One region of the Pelomonas baiyunensis genome, then DNA from elsewhere that is predicted to be linked to it. Evidence: riboswitches for the same ligand, from Rfam matches in the RefSeq annotation. Region 1 holds a riboswitch; the other holds the start of a gene.
What was found. A riboswitch is a leader RNA that binds a small molecule or an ion and turns the genes downstream of it on or off. The one in region 1 is predicted to bind S-adenosylhomocysteine.

Region 2: another riboswitch for S-adenosylhomocysteine. It lies ahead of metH (methionine synthase); the one in region 1 lies ahead of ahcY (adenosylhomocysteinase).

Annotation. Positions count from the first base shown of each region.
Region 1 covers NZ_JBIGIB010000008.1:5,601-12,730, forward strand. Annotated here, with positions in the region: gene ACG01O_RS21440 (OmpW/AlkL family protein) at 1-278, opposite strand, end outside; gene metF (methylenetetrahydrofolate reductase [NAD(P)H]) at 487-1,320, opposite strand; gene ACG01O_RS21450 (TlyA family RNA methyltransferase) at 1,317-2,063, opposite strand; gene ahcY (adenosylhomocysteinase) at 2,314-3,732, opposite strand; S-adenosyl-L-homocysteine riboswitch at 3,806-3,883, opposite strand; gene ppk2 (polyphosphate kinase 2) at 3,920-5,101, opposite strand; gene ACG01O_RS21465 (DNA glycosylase AlkZ-like family protein) at 5,172-6,317, opposite strand; gene ACG01O_RS21470 (sensor domain-containing diguanylate cyclase) at 6,314-7,130, opposite strand, start outside.
Region 2 covers NZ_JBIGIB010000004.1:38,244-45,373, reverse strand. Annotated here, with positions in the region: gene preA (NAD-dependent dihydropyrimidine dehydrogenase subunit PreA) at 1-456, opposite strand, end outside; gene ACG01O_RS14390 (NAD(P)-dependent oxidoreductase) at 449-1,822, opposite strand; gene ACG01O_RS14385 (TetR/AcrR family transcriptional regulator) at 1,930-2,565, shown strand; gene ACG01O_RS14380 (diguanylate cyclase) at 2,620-3,786, opposite strand; gene ACG01O_RS14375 (HD-GYP domain-containing protein) at 3,794-4,996, opposite strand; S-adenosyl-L-homocysteine riboswitch at 5,082-5,151, shown strand; gene metH (methionine synthase) at 5,149-7,130, shown strand, end outside.

The DNA of each region.
Region 1 (7,130 bases):
TTGAGCGAGCCGATCTCGGTGCCGTTGGAGTACAGCTTCTGCTTTTGCGGGTAGGTCAGGATCAGCTCGGCCGCGATGTTCGGGGCCACGAAGTAGCTGAAGTCGATTTCCGGGAAGGTCTTGTTGTTGATGGACAGACCCAGACCCGTGCTGTCCTTGTTGGCGGAATCGAGGTGCAGGGCGCGCACGCGCACCAGCAGCGAGCCTTCATCGGCGTGGGCCAGCGGGGCGGCCAGGGCGGCCAGAACAGCGACGAGAGCGGGAACTTGCTTGAACATGGATGACTCCTGTGAATGAGGCCGTGCCTCGATGGAGTCATTCCACGCCGTTGTGCCCCGGCCGGAATTGATGCAACGCAACATGGGTGCGCTGCCAGGGGGCTGAAGGCCGGGTGACTTTGTGTTGGGTCAATCTCGGGCGAGATTGAGAGGGCGTTTGCGCAACAACCGCACGCCCGGTTCTGGGCTCAAAACAGCCGGCAGGCGTTCAGCCGCCCAGCCCCAGCCGCTTGCACAGCTCCAGCGTCAGCCCGCTCTGGTTGAGCGTGTAGAAGTGGATGCTGGGCGCGCCGCCGGCGATCAGCCGCTCGCACAGCTGCGTCACCACATCCAGCCCGAAGGCGCGGATGCTGGCGGCGTCGTCCATGAAGCCTTCCATCTTCATCTGCACCCAGCGCGGGATCTCGATGCCGTCGCGCTGCGCGAACTGCGCAATGCGGCCGTAGTTGTGGAAGGGCATGATGCCCGGCACGATGGGCTGGGTGACGCCCAGCTTGCGGGCCTCGGCCACGAAGTGGAAGTAGGCGTCGGCGTTGAAGAAGAACTGCGTGATGGCGCCGTCAGCGCCCGCACCCATCTTGTCGGCAAAGTGCTGCAGGTCCTTCGCGGCGTAACGCTGCTGGGGGTGGGTCTCGGGGTAGGCGGCCACCTCGATGTGCCAGTCCTGGCCTTGCGTTTCGCGGATGAAGCTGACGAGCTCGGACGCATAGCGGAACTCGCCCGCCGTGGCCGTGCCGCTGGGCAGGTCGCCGCGCAGCGCCACCACGCGGTGGATGCCGCGCTCGCGGTAGGTGGCCAGGATCTCGGCGATGTTCTCTCGCGTGGAACCCACGCAGGACAGGTGCGGCGCGGCCTCGAAGCCGGCGCCGGCGATGTCCATCACGGCCGCCAGCGTCTTGTCGCGCGTGGAGCCGCCGGCTCCGTACGTGACGCTGAAGTACTGCGGCTGCAGCGCGCCCAGCTCCTGCACGACGGTCTTGAGCTTCTCGACGCCGACCGGCGTGTTCGGGGGGAAGAATTCAAAGCTGACGGGGGTGGTCATCGTGAGGCGTACAAGAAGAATTCGCGGTTGCCGTCGCCGCCGTGGATGGGGCTGTCGAAGTAGTCCAGCACCTTCAGGCCCAGGGCCGTGCAGGCGAGCCGGGTGCGGGCTTCGAGGCGGGGGTAGTCGGCCTCGTCTTTGACGAGGCCGCGTTTGTCCAGGGCCTGGGGGCCGAGCTCGAACTGCGGCTTGATCAGCAACAGCAGGTGGCCGTGGCCCTCCAGCCAGGGCAGCAGCTCGGGCAGGCTGCCGATCATGGAGATGAAGCTCAGGTCGCCCACGATCAGCGGGAAGCCGCCGGTGGGCGCATGGGGGCGCAGGCCGTCGAGCTCGCGCACGTGGGTGCCTTCCAGCGCCGTCACGCGGGCGTCGGCCAGCAGCCGCGCGTGCAGCTGGCCGTGGCCCACGTCCACGCCCACCACGTGGGTCGCGCCGCGCGCCAGCAGGCAGTCGGTGAAGCCGCCGGTGCTTTGGCCCACGTCCAGCACGGTCAGGCCCGTCACGTTGGCCTGCACGTGTGCCAGCGCGCCTTCCAGCTTGAGTCCGCCGCGGGACACGTAGCGCAGCTCGGCGTCGTCGGTGACGCGCAGCTGCGCGGTCTCGGGCAGGTCTTCACCGGCCTTTTTCAGCGCGGCCCAGCCTGTGGGCGACGCCCACTCGGCCACGCCGCCCTGGATCAGCCGCTGCGCCGCCGACCGCGTGGGCGCCAGGCCCTGGGCCACGAGGAGTTGGTCAGCGCGCATGTCGCCTCACGAGGCTGGGGTCAGCGCGACGCCCGTCCCAGTAAAAGCCGCCCGCGGTGGCAAGCGCAACGGCCCCGAGAGCCGGCCACAGGGGCAACGCTTCAGGCAGGCGCCACCAGTAAAAAAGACCCACCAGGCCGCACGCCAGAACGGCGCACAGCTGAGCTCGGGAGATGCTGAGATCTCCCAGCCAGGCAGCCAGAGCAACGGCCAGAAGGCGGCGCATGGTGGGAACCTCGCTCGACTTGGGTCAGTACCGGTACGTGTTGGCCTTGAACGGGCCCGTCTTGCTCACGCCGATGTAGGCGGCTTGCTCGTCGGTCAGTTGCGACAGCTGCGCGTTCAGCGTGGTCAGCTGCAGCAGGGCGACCTTCTCGTCCAGGTGCTTGGGCAGCACGTACACCTTGCCGGCTTCGTAGCGTTCCTTGTGGGCGAACAGCTCGATCTGGGCAATGGTCTGGTTGGCGAAGGAGGAGCTCATCACGTAGCTCGGGTGGCCCGTGCCGCAGCCCAGGTTCACCAGGCGGCCCTTGGCCAGCAGGATGATCTTCTTGCCGTCCGGGAAGGTGACGTGGTCCACCTGCGGCTTGATCTCGTCCCACACGCAGTTCTCGATGGACGCGACGTCGATTTCGTTATCAAAGTGGCCGATGTTGCAGACGATGCTGTTTTCCTTCATCGCCTCCATGTGCTCGCGGCGGATGACGTTCTTGTTGCCGGTGGCGGTCACGAAGATGTCGGCCTTGTCGGCGGCGTACTCCATGGTCACCACGCGGTAGCCTTCCATGGCGGCCTGCAGCGCGCAGATGGGGTCGATCTCCGTCACCCAGACCTGGGCCGACAGCGCGCGCAGCGCCTGGGCCGAGCCCTTGCCCACGTCGCCATAACCGGCCACCACGGCGATCTTGCCGGCCACCATCACGTCGGTGGCGCGCTTGATGGCGTCCACCAGGCTTTCGCGGCAGCCGTAGAGGTTGTCGAACTTACTCTTGGTGACGCTGTCGTTGACGTTGATCGCGCGGAACTGCAGCGTGCCCTTGGCCGCCATCTCGTTCAGGCGCAGCACGCCGGTGGTGGTTTCCTCGGTCACGCCGATGATTTCGGCGGCCTTGCGGGTGTACCAGGTGCCGTCTTCGGCGATCTTCTTCTTGATCGCGGCGAACAGGATGCGCTCTTCCTCGCTGCCGGGGTTGGCCAGCACGGAGAGGTCCTTCTCGGCCTTCTGGCCCAGGTGCATCAGCAGCGTCGCGTCGCCGCCGTCGTCCAGGATCATGTTCGGGCCTTCACCGGCCGTGCCGGCGGCGCCGAAGTCAAAGATGCGGTGCGTGTAGTCCCAGTAGTCTTCCAGCGTCTCGCCCTTGTAGGCGAACACCGGCGTGCCCTCGGCAGCCAGCGCGGCCGCGGCGTGGTCTTGGGTCGAGAAAATGTTGCACGAGGCCCAGCGCACTTGGGCGCCCAGGGCTTGCAGCGTTTCCACCAGCACGGCGGTCTGGATGGTCATGTGCAGCGAGCCGGCGACGCGGGCGCCCTTGAGCGGCTGGCTGGCGGCGTATTCCTTGCGGATGGCCATGAGCGCCGGCATTTCGTGCTCGGCGATCTTGATTTCCTTGCGGCCCCAGTCGGCGAGCGACAGGTCCTTGACGATGTGGGCGGGGAGGTTGGCGGTCATGTCGGCTCCTTCAAGGGATGAAGCCGCTGACAGTCGAGATGGGGGGCTCATGGGCTCACCCCGACCGAAGGTCAGCGGGTGAGCGCGGTTGCAGTAGTCGGGTTCCGAGCCTGGCCTCAAGGGTGATGAGGTTGCAACGCTCCTCGGAAGCCGCGAATTCTAGCGACGCCCGCCGCCGCCGTGGGGATTACCCTGCGCCGCCAGGTGCCAACAAATCATCACCCAGGGCAGACACCAGCGCCGGCCGGCCCACGATCAGCGGGTCCACGGCCCCCACGCGCTCCAGGCGGCGTTCGGCATAGGGCAGGCGGTTCAGCACAAAGCGCAGCGCGTTCAGCCGCGCGCGCTTCTTGCAGTCGCTCTTGATGACCGTCCACGGCGCGTCCGACGTGTCGCAGTGCAGGAACATGGCTTCCTTGGCGTGCGTGTAGTCGTCCCACTTGTTCAGCGACGCCAGGTCGATGGGGCTCAACTTCCACTGCTTGAGCGGGTGCAGCTTGCGCTCCTTGAAGCGGCGGCGCTGCTCGTCACGGCTGACCGAGAACCAGAACTTGAACAGGTGGATGCCCGAGCGCACCAACTGCCGCTCGAACTCCGGCGTCTGTCGCAGGAACTCCTGGTACTCGGGCTCGCTGCAAAAGCCCATCACCCGCTCCACGCCGGCGCGGTTGTACCAACTGCGGTCGAACAGCACGATCTCGCCCGCCGTGGGCAGGTGGTTCACGTAGCGCTGGAAGTACCACTGGCCGCGCTCCACCTCGCTGGGCTTTTCCAGCGCCACGACGCGCGCACCCCGTGGGTTCAGGTGCTCCATGAAGCGCTTGATGGTGCCGCCCTTGCCGGCGGCGTCGCGCCCCTCGAACAGGATGACGACCCGCGCACCGGTCTCCTTCACCCAGGCCTGCAGTTTCAGCAACTCCACCTGCAGCCGGTACTTCTCTTTCTCGTAGCGCTTGCGCGAGAGCAGGTTCTTGTACGGGTAGGCGCCCTGGCGCCAGCGCGGGTTGAGCGCGGTGTCGGCATCGGCTTCGGCCTCCGGCATCACCGCCTCCTCGTGCTGGCGCAGCGCGCGTCGCAGGTGGCGGCGTTCGTCGGGCGAACTGCCGTCCAGCAGTGTGGCCAGTTCTTCGGCCAGGGCTTGCGGGCCGCCTTCGCCTTGCTGGTGGCGGCGCAGCAGCTCGGCCAGCGTCTCACTTCCGACGACGTCATGGCGTGTGGTGGCACGGCTGACGCGGTGCTTCTCCAGGCTCGCGTCGTCCAGCCGGGGCGGCGTGTCGCCCGCGCTCACGCGGCGGGCAGCGGGGCGGCGGGGGCGAGCGGCAGGGCGGGCTTCAGATGCGCGGGCGGGCTTGCGGTCAAGGGTGGGCATGGGCAGCAGCAGGGCATGACAGAACGATGACCATGCTGCGCGCGTGTGCCCGGCCCGGGTTTGATCCGCATCAAGCAGTGACGCCCAAAAACACCGCCATGCGGTCGATTTCCTCGGCCAGCGCCCCGGGGAACTTTTCGTCAGCCGGTGGCTGGCCACTCACGTAACCGCACTCGACGTTGAGCCTGCCGCCCTTGACGCTGGCATTGGCCCAGCCGATGACGTCGTCGCGCCACAGCAGCGGCAGCGCGTAGTGCCCGCGCACGCGCTTGGGCGCAGGCGTGTAGGCCTCGAAGCGGTAGGGCCAGCCCCACAGCAGCTCGAACCGGCGCCGGTCCCACACCACGGGGTCGAACGGCGCCAGCAGCCGCACCTGCGCCGGAATGCGCCAGCCGCGGGTCGGGTCTTCGTCGGCGGGCCAGTACCAGTCCACGCCGTCCACGCGCGCGTGGGCCAGCCGGGCCTTGGCGCGCTCGAGCGTGGCCTTGCGCAGGTGCTGCCACTGGTGCGCGGCGTTGAACAGCATGCTGATGAGCTGTGACAGGCTGCCCGCCGGCAGCGGGGCGTACTTCTGCACCAGCACATCGGCCATGGCGTCCATGGCGGCTTGCGGGTCGGGGTGGGGCTCGGGCGGCGTGCTGAGGCGGTAGATGCGGGTGCCGTTGTCGCGCCGCACCACGTCCAGGTGGCCGCGGTAGTGCAGGCCGTCCAGCAGTTCGGTGGAGAGCCGGCTGTTGCCGCCGAACCAGTTCTTGACCGCGCCATGGCCCAGCGCGGCGTCGACGTCGGCCGGGTGCGCGTCGCCCAGGCGCTGCACCTCGGCCAGCACGGCGCGGCCCTGCGCCCAGCGGGCGTCGTCCCACACGCGCCGGGCGGTGCGCGGGTGCATCAACGCGCGCAGCGCGGGCGTGACGAAGCCGTAGTTGATGAAGAAGTCTTCCTGCAGCGGCAGGCTGGGGTAGCGCCGCTCCAGGTCGCCCGCGCGGTAGCCCTTGACGCGATGGCGCAGCGTCAGGTCTTGGGCGCGGGCGGGCGCGCGCAGCGGGTCGGCCTGCACGAAGCCGCCCAGGCGCTCCACGGCCTGGAGCAGCGTGGTGGGCGTGAAGAGGCTGCGCGCCACGGCGTGGCGGCGCAGGGCGTGGAGGTCGACGGGCGAGGAGGGCGGGGTGGCAGGCAGAGAGGCAGGCAGAGGTGGGGCGGAGGATCGGCGCGTCATGACACAGGATGTACGGGAGGTACCGGAGGCGTGGGGCTGCGGGTGTAGCGGTCGGCGTCGGCCCGGCGCAGCAGGGCTTCGGTGTTCAGCCCGTCTTCGGGGTACAGGGCCACACCGAAGCGGGCCTGCACCGGCAGGCCGCCGGGCGTGCGGTCGGCGGCAGTCTGCCAGGGCACGGCGAGGGCGGCCTCCAGGTGCGCGCGGGCGGCCTCGGCGTCTGCGCGGCTGTGCACCGAATCCAGCAGCAGCACGAACTCGTCGCCCGCGAACCGGGCCACCAGGTCGCCCGCCCGCACACCGGCGCGCAGGCGCTGGCCCACCTCCTGCAGCACGGCGTCGCCCGTGGCGTGGCCGAAGCGCTGGTTCACGTCCTTCACCCCCGCCAGGTCCACGAACACCACCGCAAACGGCCCGTGGTCGCCCCGCCGGCGGCGCTGCAGGATGCGGTCTTCAATGCGGCGCAGGATGGCGCCGCGGTTGGACAGGCCGGTGAGCTGGTCGGTGAGCAGCCGGCGCTGCATGTCGGCAAAACTGCGGGCGAGGTCGCCGAGCTCGTCGGTGCGCTGCACTTCGGGCGGTTCGTCCAGCACGCCGTCGCCCACGCGCCGCGCGGCGTCGGCCAGCGCGCGCAGTTCGCGGGTCACGACGCTCAGCACCGCCCAGCCCAGCACCAGCACGATGGCCACCCCCAGCAGCGCCAGGCCGGCGGCATGCAGCACCTGCCGCTGCACGCCGGCCAAAAAGTCAGACTGCGGCGCCGCCACGATGACTCGCCAGTCCAGCCCCAGGGCCGGGTCCAGCCGTGCGTAGCCC
Region 2 (7,130 bases), on a different contig from region 1:
GCCCACGGCCGCGCCCATGCCGCGCTCGCTCATGCCGTGCGGGCAGCCGAAGTTCAGCTCCACGCCGTCGGCGCCGGTATCGGCCACGCGTTCCAGGATGGCCTTCCAGCTCGGTTCGTTCACCGGCACCATCAGGCTCACCACCATGGCGCGGTCCGGGAAGTCGCGCTTCACGCGCTTGATTTCGTCGAGGTTGACCTGCAACGGCCGGTCGGAGATGAGCTCGATGTTGTTGAACCCGATGACGCGGCGGTCCTGGCTCCAGAGCGTGGCGTAGCGCGGGCCGTTGACGTTGACCACCGGCGGGTCTTCGCCGAGCGTCTTCCAGACCACGCCGCCCCAGCCGGCCTCGAAGGCGCGGCGCACGTTCACTTCCTTGTCGGTCGGCGGGGCCGACGCAAGCCAGAAGGGGTTGGGGCTCTTGATGCCCAGGAAATCGGTGCTCAGGTCAGCCATGGCGGGCCTCCGTGTCGGTGTGGCGGGCGGTGCCCAGGCCCAGGGCGCGGTCAATGGCCGCGGCGGCGCGCTTGCCGTGCTCCACGGCTTCCACGGTCAGGTCGCGGCCGCCGGCGCGGCAGTCACCGCCGGCCCACACGCGGGGCAGGCTGGTGGCACCGTCGGCGTCGGTCTGGATGCGGCCGGCTTCCAGTGCGATGGCGGCGCCGACAGGCTCGGCCACAAAGGTCTGGCCGATGGCGCGCAGCACCAGGTCGGCCTCCAGGAAGAATTGCTCGCCGGTGTCCACCAGCTTGCCGTGCTCCAGCCGGGTGGCGGCGAAGCGAATGCCGCGCACGACACCGCCTTCGGCTTCGACGGCCACGGGGCGCGCCCAGCAGCGGATCGTCACGCCGTTCGTCTGGGCCCACTGCTGCTCGTGCAGCGAGGCCGAGAGGCCGTCCGGCCCGCGGCGGTAGACCATGGTCACCTGCTCCGCACCCAGCAGCTTGCTCTGCACGGCGGCGTCCACGGCGGTCATGCCGCCGCCGATGACGACGACGCGGCGGCCCACCGGCACGATTTCCGGCGCGCTCTGGCGCAGTTCGGCGATGAAGTCCACGGCATCGCGCAGCCCGGGCAGCTCCGGCTCGGCAATGCCCAGCGCGTTGACGCCCTGCAGGCCCAGGCCCAGGAAGACGGCGTCGTACTCGGCGAGCATGCCGTCCAGCGTGATGTCGCGGCCCAGGCGGGTGTTGAGCCGGGGTGTGATGCCGCCGATGCTGAGCAGCCAGTCGATTTCCCGCTGCGCGAAGCCGCCGGCCACCTTGTAGGTGGCGAGGCCGTATTCGTTCAGGCCGCCGAGCTTATGGGCGGCGTCGAACAGCGTGACCTCATGCCCGCGCCAGGCCAGGCCGTGCGCGGCCGCCAGGCCCGCCGGGCCGGCCCCCACCACGGCCACGCGATGGCCAGTGGGCTGCGCGCGTTCGAACAGTGGCCGGGCTCCGGGAGTGACGAAGTGAGCCTCTACCGCAAAGCGCTGCAGCAGCCCGATTTCCACCGGCTTGGACTCGTTCGTGTTGCGCACGCAGGCCTGCTCGCACAGCACTTCGGTCGGGCAGACGCGGGCGCACATGCCGCCCAGCGGGTTGGCCGTCAGGATGGCCTCGGCCGCACCGCGCGGGTTGTCTTGCGCAATGCGCTGGATGAAGCTTGGCACGTCGATGCCCGTGGGGCAGGCCGTCTGGCAGGGGGCGTCGAAGCAGTAGTAGCAGCGCTCGGCCTCAATCAGCGCCTGCGTGCGGTTCAGCGGCGGGTGCGCATCGCCCAGGCGGCGGGCGTACTCGGCGGGCGCAAGGCGTCCCGACTTCAGATCGGCAAGGTCCACGGGGGTCTCCGGGTGTCTGACAGCCAAACATTACTACCCAGTAAAACTTGACCGAAGCGTAAAAACCCGCAGCGCCGCGTTGGTGCGCGCCGCACAAAATGGGGCACATGACCGACACCGCTCCCGTGACCCGCATCCCGCGTGCCGCCACCCTTCGCAAGCAGGAGGTCATCCTGGCCGAGGCCGAACGGCAGTTTGCGCGCTTCGGGTTCGAGGGGGTGAGCCTGGACAACATTGCCGCGGCGCTGGACCTCTCCCGCCAGAACCTGCTGTACCACTGGCCCAGCAAGGAAGAGCTGTACCGCGCGGTGCTGGACAGCGTGATGGGCGAGTGGATGGCCAACATGACGGCGATTGCCGAGGCGGACGAGCCGCAGGCCGCCATCCAGACCTACGTGGCCGTGAAGCTGCGCTTCAGCCGCGAGCGCCCCAGTGGCAACGCAGTGTTCACCCGCGAGATCATGGCCGGCGCGCCGCGCTACCAGGACGTGCTGAAGGCCCAGGTCATGCCGCTGCTGCACGCCGACGTGGAGCGCTTCGAGGACTGGGCCGAGCAGGGCCTGATCCGGCGCCTGGACTTCACGCACCTGATGTTCCTGATCTGGTCGTCCACGCAGGCCTACGCAGACTTGGGGCCGCAGTTCTCGCTCTACATGGGCAAGCCCCGGCTGGACGACGCGGACTTCGAAGCCGCCCGCGTGCTCATCACCGACCTGATCTGGCGCAGCCTGGCGCTGGACTGAACCCCGCCGCTGCGGCGGCGGTTCCGGCGTGCCACTGGCGTGCCGGTCGTCGCTTCACGCCGCGCTGCTGTGCAGCACCCAGCGGCCCTTGCCGGCGCGCTTGCCGGTCAGCATGGCGCGGTCCGCCAGCGTCACCAACGCAGCCGCCGTGTCGCCATGCGTGGGGTACAGCGCCACGCCGATGCTGGCGCCCACCCGGGCCGTGTGGCCGCCGGGCAGTTCGAACGGGGTGTCGAAGCAGTGCTGCAAGCGCTCCAGCGCGCGGGCCTCGCCCTCGGGCGTGGTGAGGTGGCTGAGCACCACCACGAACTCGTCGCCGCCGATGCGCGCCACCACATCGTTGCCGCGCCGGTGCTCGTTCAGGCGCTGGGCCACGGCGCACAGCAGGGCGTCGCCGGCATCGTGGCCCTGGTGGTCGTTCACGGCCTTGAAGCCGTCCAGGTCGAGGTAACACACGGCCAGGGCCGAGTGGCGCCGGGCGGCGTCGCGCAGCATCAGGCCCAGGCGGTCGTGCAGCAGGTGGCGGTTGGGCAGGCCGGTCAGGCCGTCGTGCAGGGCCTGGTGCCGGGCTTCCTGTTCGCGCTCTTTCACCGCGGTGATGTCCACCATCATCCACAGCGAGTCGCCGCCGGGCAGCTGCGTGCCGCTGAGGTCGATCCACAGCCGTCGGCCGTCCTTGCGCATCATGGGCAGCTGGGCGCGGAAGCGGCCCGACGCCGGCATGCGGGCATAGCCCCGGCCGGCGCGCTCGAATGCGGCATCGTCGGCGTAGAACGCGCGGGACGACTGGCCGTCCAGCTCGCCCGGTGCGTAGCCGAACATCTCGGCCAACGCCCGGTTGTGCCACACCTCGCGCCGGTCGCGCAGGCGCACCATGGGCACGAGGTCGTTGTCCAGCAGCGCCCCGCGCTCGCTGGCCAGGCGTGCCACGTGGGCCTGGGCGCGGCGGTGGCGGGCCTGCACGCGGTCGATCAACACCGCCGCGGCCACGATGACCGCGCCTTGCCCCAGGGCCAGCAGCGTGAACACCAGGCCGATGCGGGTTTCCAGTTCCGCCACCGGCCGCCCGAGCAGCCGGGCCTGCAAGGCCTGGTGGCTTTCCATGAGGGCCAGCGCGGTGCCGGCGGTCACCAGCGTCAGCAGCAGCACCACGCCCCACACCAGGTGTCGGCGCAGCCTCGCCCGCTGCGGGTCGGCGGGGGGCGAAGCGTCGTCAGCCATGGTGGGGTCAAAGCCGGAGCAGGGCTTCCAGGTTCACGCGCAGCTTGAGCTCGGCCGGCGCCAGGCTGGCGGCAATCGCCTGCGAGGCCAGCCGCGTGTCCCGTGGCACGGGGTTGCTCAAGGGGCTGCCGCTCTTGCCCAGCAGCGCGGCCACCATGGGCTCGTTGGCGCTGAAGCCGCGCTTGTAGACCACGCCCACCTCGCCGTTGGCCAGGCGCACGATGGTGCCGGGCGGGTACAGGCCCACCACCTTGATGAGCGCGGCGCCGGCTTCGTCGGGCTGCTGGTGTTCGTCCAGAAACACGGCGCGGGCTGCGGCTGCCCCGCTGAGCGCCTTGCGGGTGCGGCGCGGCGACAGGCGGGCGCCGAAGATGTCGATGCGGCGCAGCAGCCGGGCCAGCATCTCGCCGGCACCGCGGCCGGCCAGCGGGCCGGGGCCGGCCTCGTGGTGCAAGCGCACGGCGGTCAGCCAGGCGTTGTCGGTGATGCCAGCCTGGGCCAGACGGGCGGCCGCGCGGTCGCCGTGGGCGGCCAGGGCCTGGCGTTGCGACGGCGTGGCCGCGTCGGCCTGCGCGGCCAGGCGGTCATGGGCGGGGCCGGCGCCGTAGTTCATGGTGAGTGCCGCGCCTTGCAGGGCCTCGCGCAGCGGCGCCGGCATGCGCAGCTGCTGGGCGGTCAGGTCGGCCAGCAGCAGCGACAGCAGGGCGTGTCGGGCGCTGTAGTCGGCAAATTCCTGGCTGGTCTCAAAAATCAGCAGCACCAGCGTGGCGTCGGGGTGGGCGTGCAGGCGTTGCAGGGCCTGGTCCCGCAATGCGGCCAGCCGGCCGGCGAAGTCTTGCGGCTCGGTCTCGCGCAGCAGGGCGTGGGTGTGCAGCAGCAGGTCCGACCACGCCTCCCGCGGGCCCAGTTCCACCTTGGCGGCGGCGGGCTGCTCCAGCCGGAAGCTGGTGTCGGCCTTGGCGATGTCTGACAGCGGCTTGTCTTGTAGCACCAGCGTGTCGAGCCGGTGGGCGCGGGCGCGCTGGTACTCCACCGTGTCTTCCGAGCGCACCCAGGCGCCGCCGTCGATCAGGCCACGCACCAGGGGCGAGTCGCGCAGCGTCTGGCCGCGGGCGTACAGCAGCTTGCCACCTCCGTCGTACACGTCGTAGGGCAGGGTCATGCCCAGACGCAACGATTGCGCGGGCAGCTGGATGAGGTCAACGGGCATGGAAGGGGGCATTCTGAGCCGGGCTTCGGCCATGGCAAGCGCAACTTGAGCCACGGCGAAGGGGTGGCTGCGTAGAATTCCCGGCTCATCCGAGGAGCGCTGCGACAGGGCCCCACCTGCCAGGCTCGGATTCCTTCCAACGGCGCTCATCGATCTCCCCCTGTGGACCGCCATCGATGACCCGCACGCCGCCCCCCCTCAAGCTCTCTGGTCTGGAACCCGTCGCCATCGACGCGGGCAGCCTGTTCGTCAACATCGGCGAACGCACCAACGTCACCGGTTCCAAGGCGTTCGCCCGCATGATCCTGGCCGGCCAGTTCGAGGATGCGCTGGCCGTGGCCCGCCAACAGGTCGAGAACGGCGCCCAGGTCATCGACATCAACATGGACGAGGCCATGCTCGACAGCCAGGCGGCCATGGTGCGCTTCCTGAACCTGATCGCCGGCGAGCCCGAGATCGCCCGTGTGCCGATCATGATCGACTCGTCCAAGTGGGCGGTCATCGAGGCGGGGCTCAAGTGCATCCAGGGCAAGGGCATCGTCAACTCGATCTCGCTCAAGGAGGGCGTGGACGAGTTCAAGCGCCAGGCCAAGCTGGTCAAGCGCTACGGCGCCGCCGCGGTGGTGATGGCCTTTGACGAACAGGGCCAGGCTGACACCTTTGCCCGCAAGACCGAGATCTGCGAGCGCGCCTACCGCGTGCTGGTGGACGAGGTGGACTTCCCGCCCGAAGACATCATCTTCGACCCCAACATCTTCGCCATCGCCACCGGCATCGAGGAGCACGACAACTACGCCGTGGACTTCATCGAGGCCACCCGCTGGATCAAGCAGAACCTGCCGGGCGCCAAGGTGTCGGGCGGCGTGAGCAACGTGAGCTTCAGCTTCCGCGGCAACGAGCCGGTGCGCGAAGCCATCCACACCGTGTTCCTGTACCACGCCATCCAGGCGGGCCTGGACATGGGCATCGTCAACGCCGGCATGGTGGGCGTGTACGACGACCTCGACGCCGAGCTGCGCGAGCGCGTGGAAGACGTGGTGCTGAACCGCCGCAAGGATGCCGGCGAGCGCCTGATCGAGATTGCCGACCGGGCCAAAAGCGCCGGCAAGGACGACTCCGCCCGCCTGGCCTGGCGCGCGGGCAACGTGAACGAGCGCCTGAGCTACGCGCTGGTGCACGGCATCACCGACTTCATCGTCGAAGACACCGAGGAAGCCTGGCAGGCGATTCGCGCCACGGGCGGCCGGCCGCTGCACGTCATTGAAGGACCGCTGATGGCCGGCATGAACGTGGTGGGCGACCTCTTCGGCCAGGGCAAGATGTTCCTGCCCCAGGTGGTGAAGAGCGCCCGCGTGATGAAGAGCGCCGTGGCCCACCTCGTGCCCTACATCGAGGAAGAAAAGCGTCAGCTCGAAGCCGCCGGCGGCGACGTGAAGCCCAAGGGCAAGATCGTCATCGCCACGGTCAAGGGCGACGTGCACGACATCGGCAAGAACATCGTCACCGTGGTCTTGCAGTGCAACAACTACGAGGTTGTGAACATGGGCGTGATGGTGCCGGCCCAGGACATTCTCAAGAAGGCCAAGGAAGAGGGCGCGGACATCATCGGCCTGTCGGGCCTCATCACGCCCAGCCTGGAAGAAATGCAGCACGTGGCGGCCGAGATGCAGCGCGATGAATACTTCTCGTCGCGCCACATGCCGCTGCTGATCGGCGGCGCCACCACCAGCCGGGTGCACACGGCCGTCAAGATCTCGCCGCATTACGACGGCCCGGTGGTCTACGTGCCCGACGCCTCACGCGCGGTCGGCGTGTGCACCGAGCTGCTGAGCGACGACCGTGCCGCCGCCTACATCGCCGAGCTCAAGGCCGACATCGAGAAGACCCGCGCCCTGCACGCCGGCAAGAAGCAGACGCCGCTGGTGACGCTGGCCGAGGCCCGTGCAAACGCCGCGCCGCTGGACCAGGCCCGCATGCCGCCGGCCCCGAAGTTCACCGGCCGCCGCGTGCTGAAGAACCTGGACCTGGCCGAGCTCGCGAAGTACATCGACTGGGGCCCGTTCTTCCAGACCTGGGACCTGGCCGGGCCTTACCCCGCCATCCTGGACGACGAAATCGTGGGCACCGAGGCGCG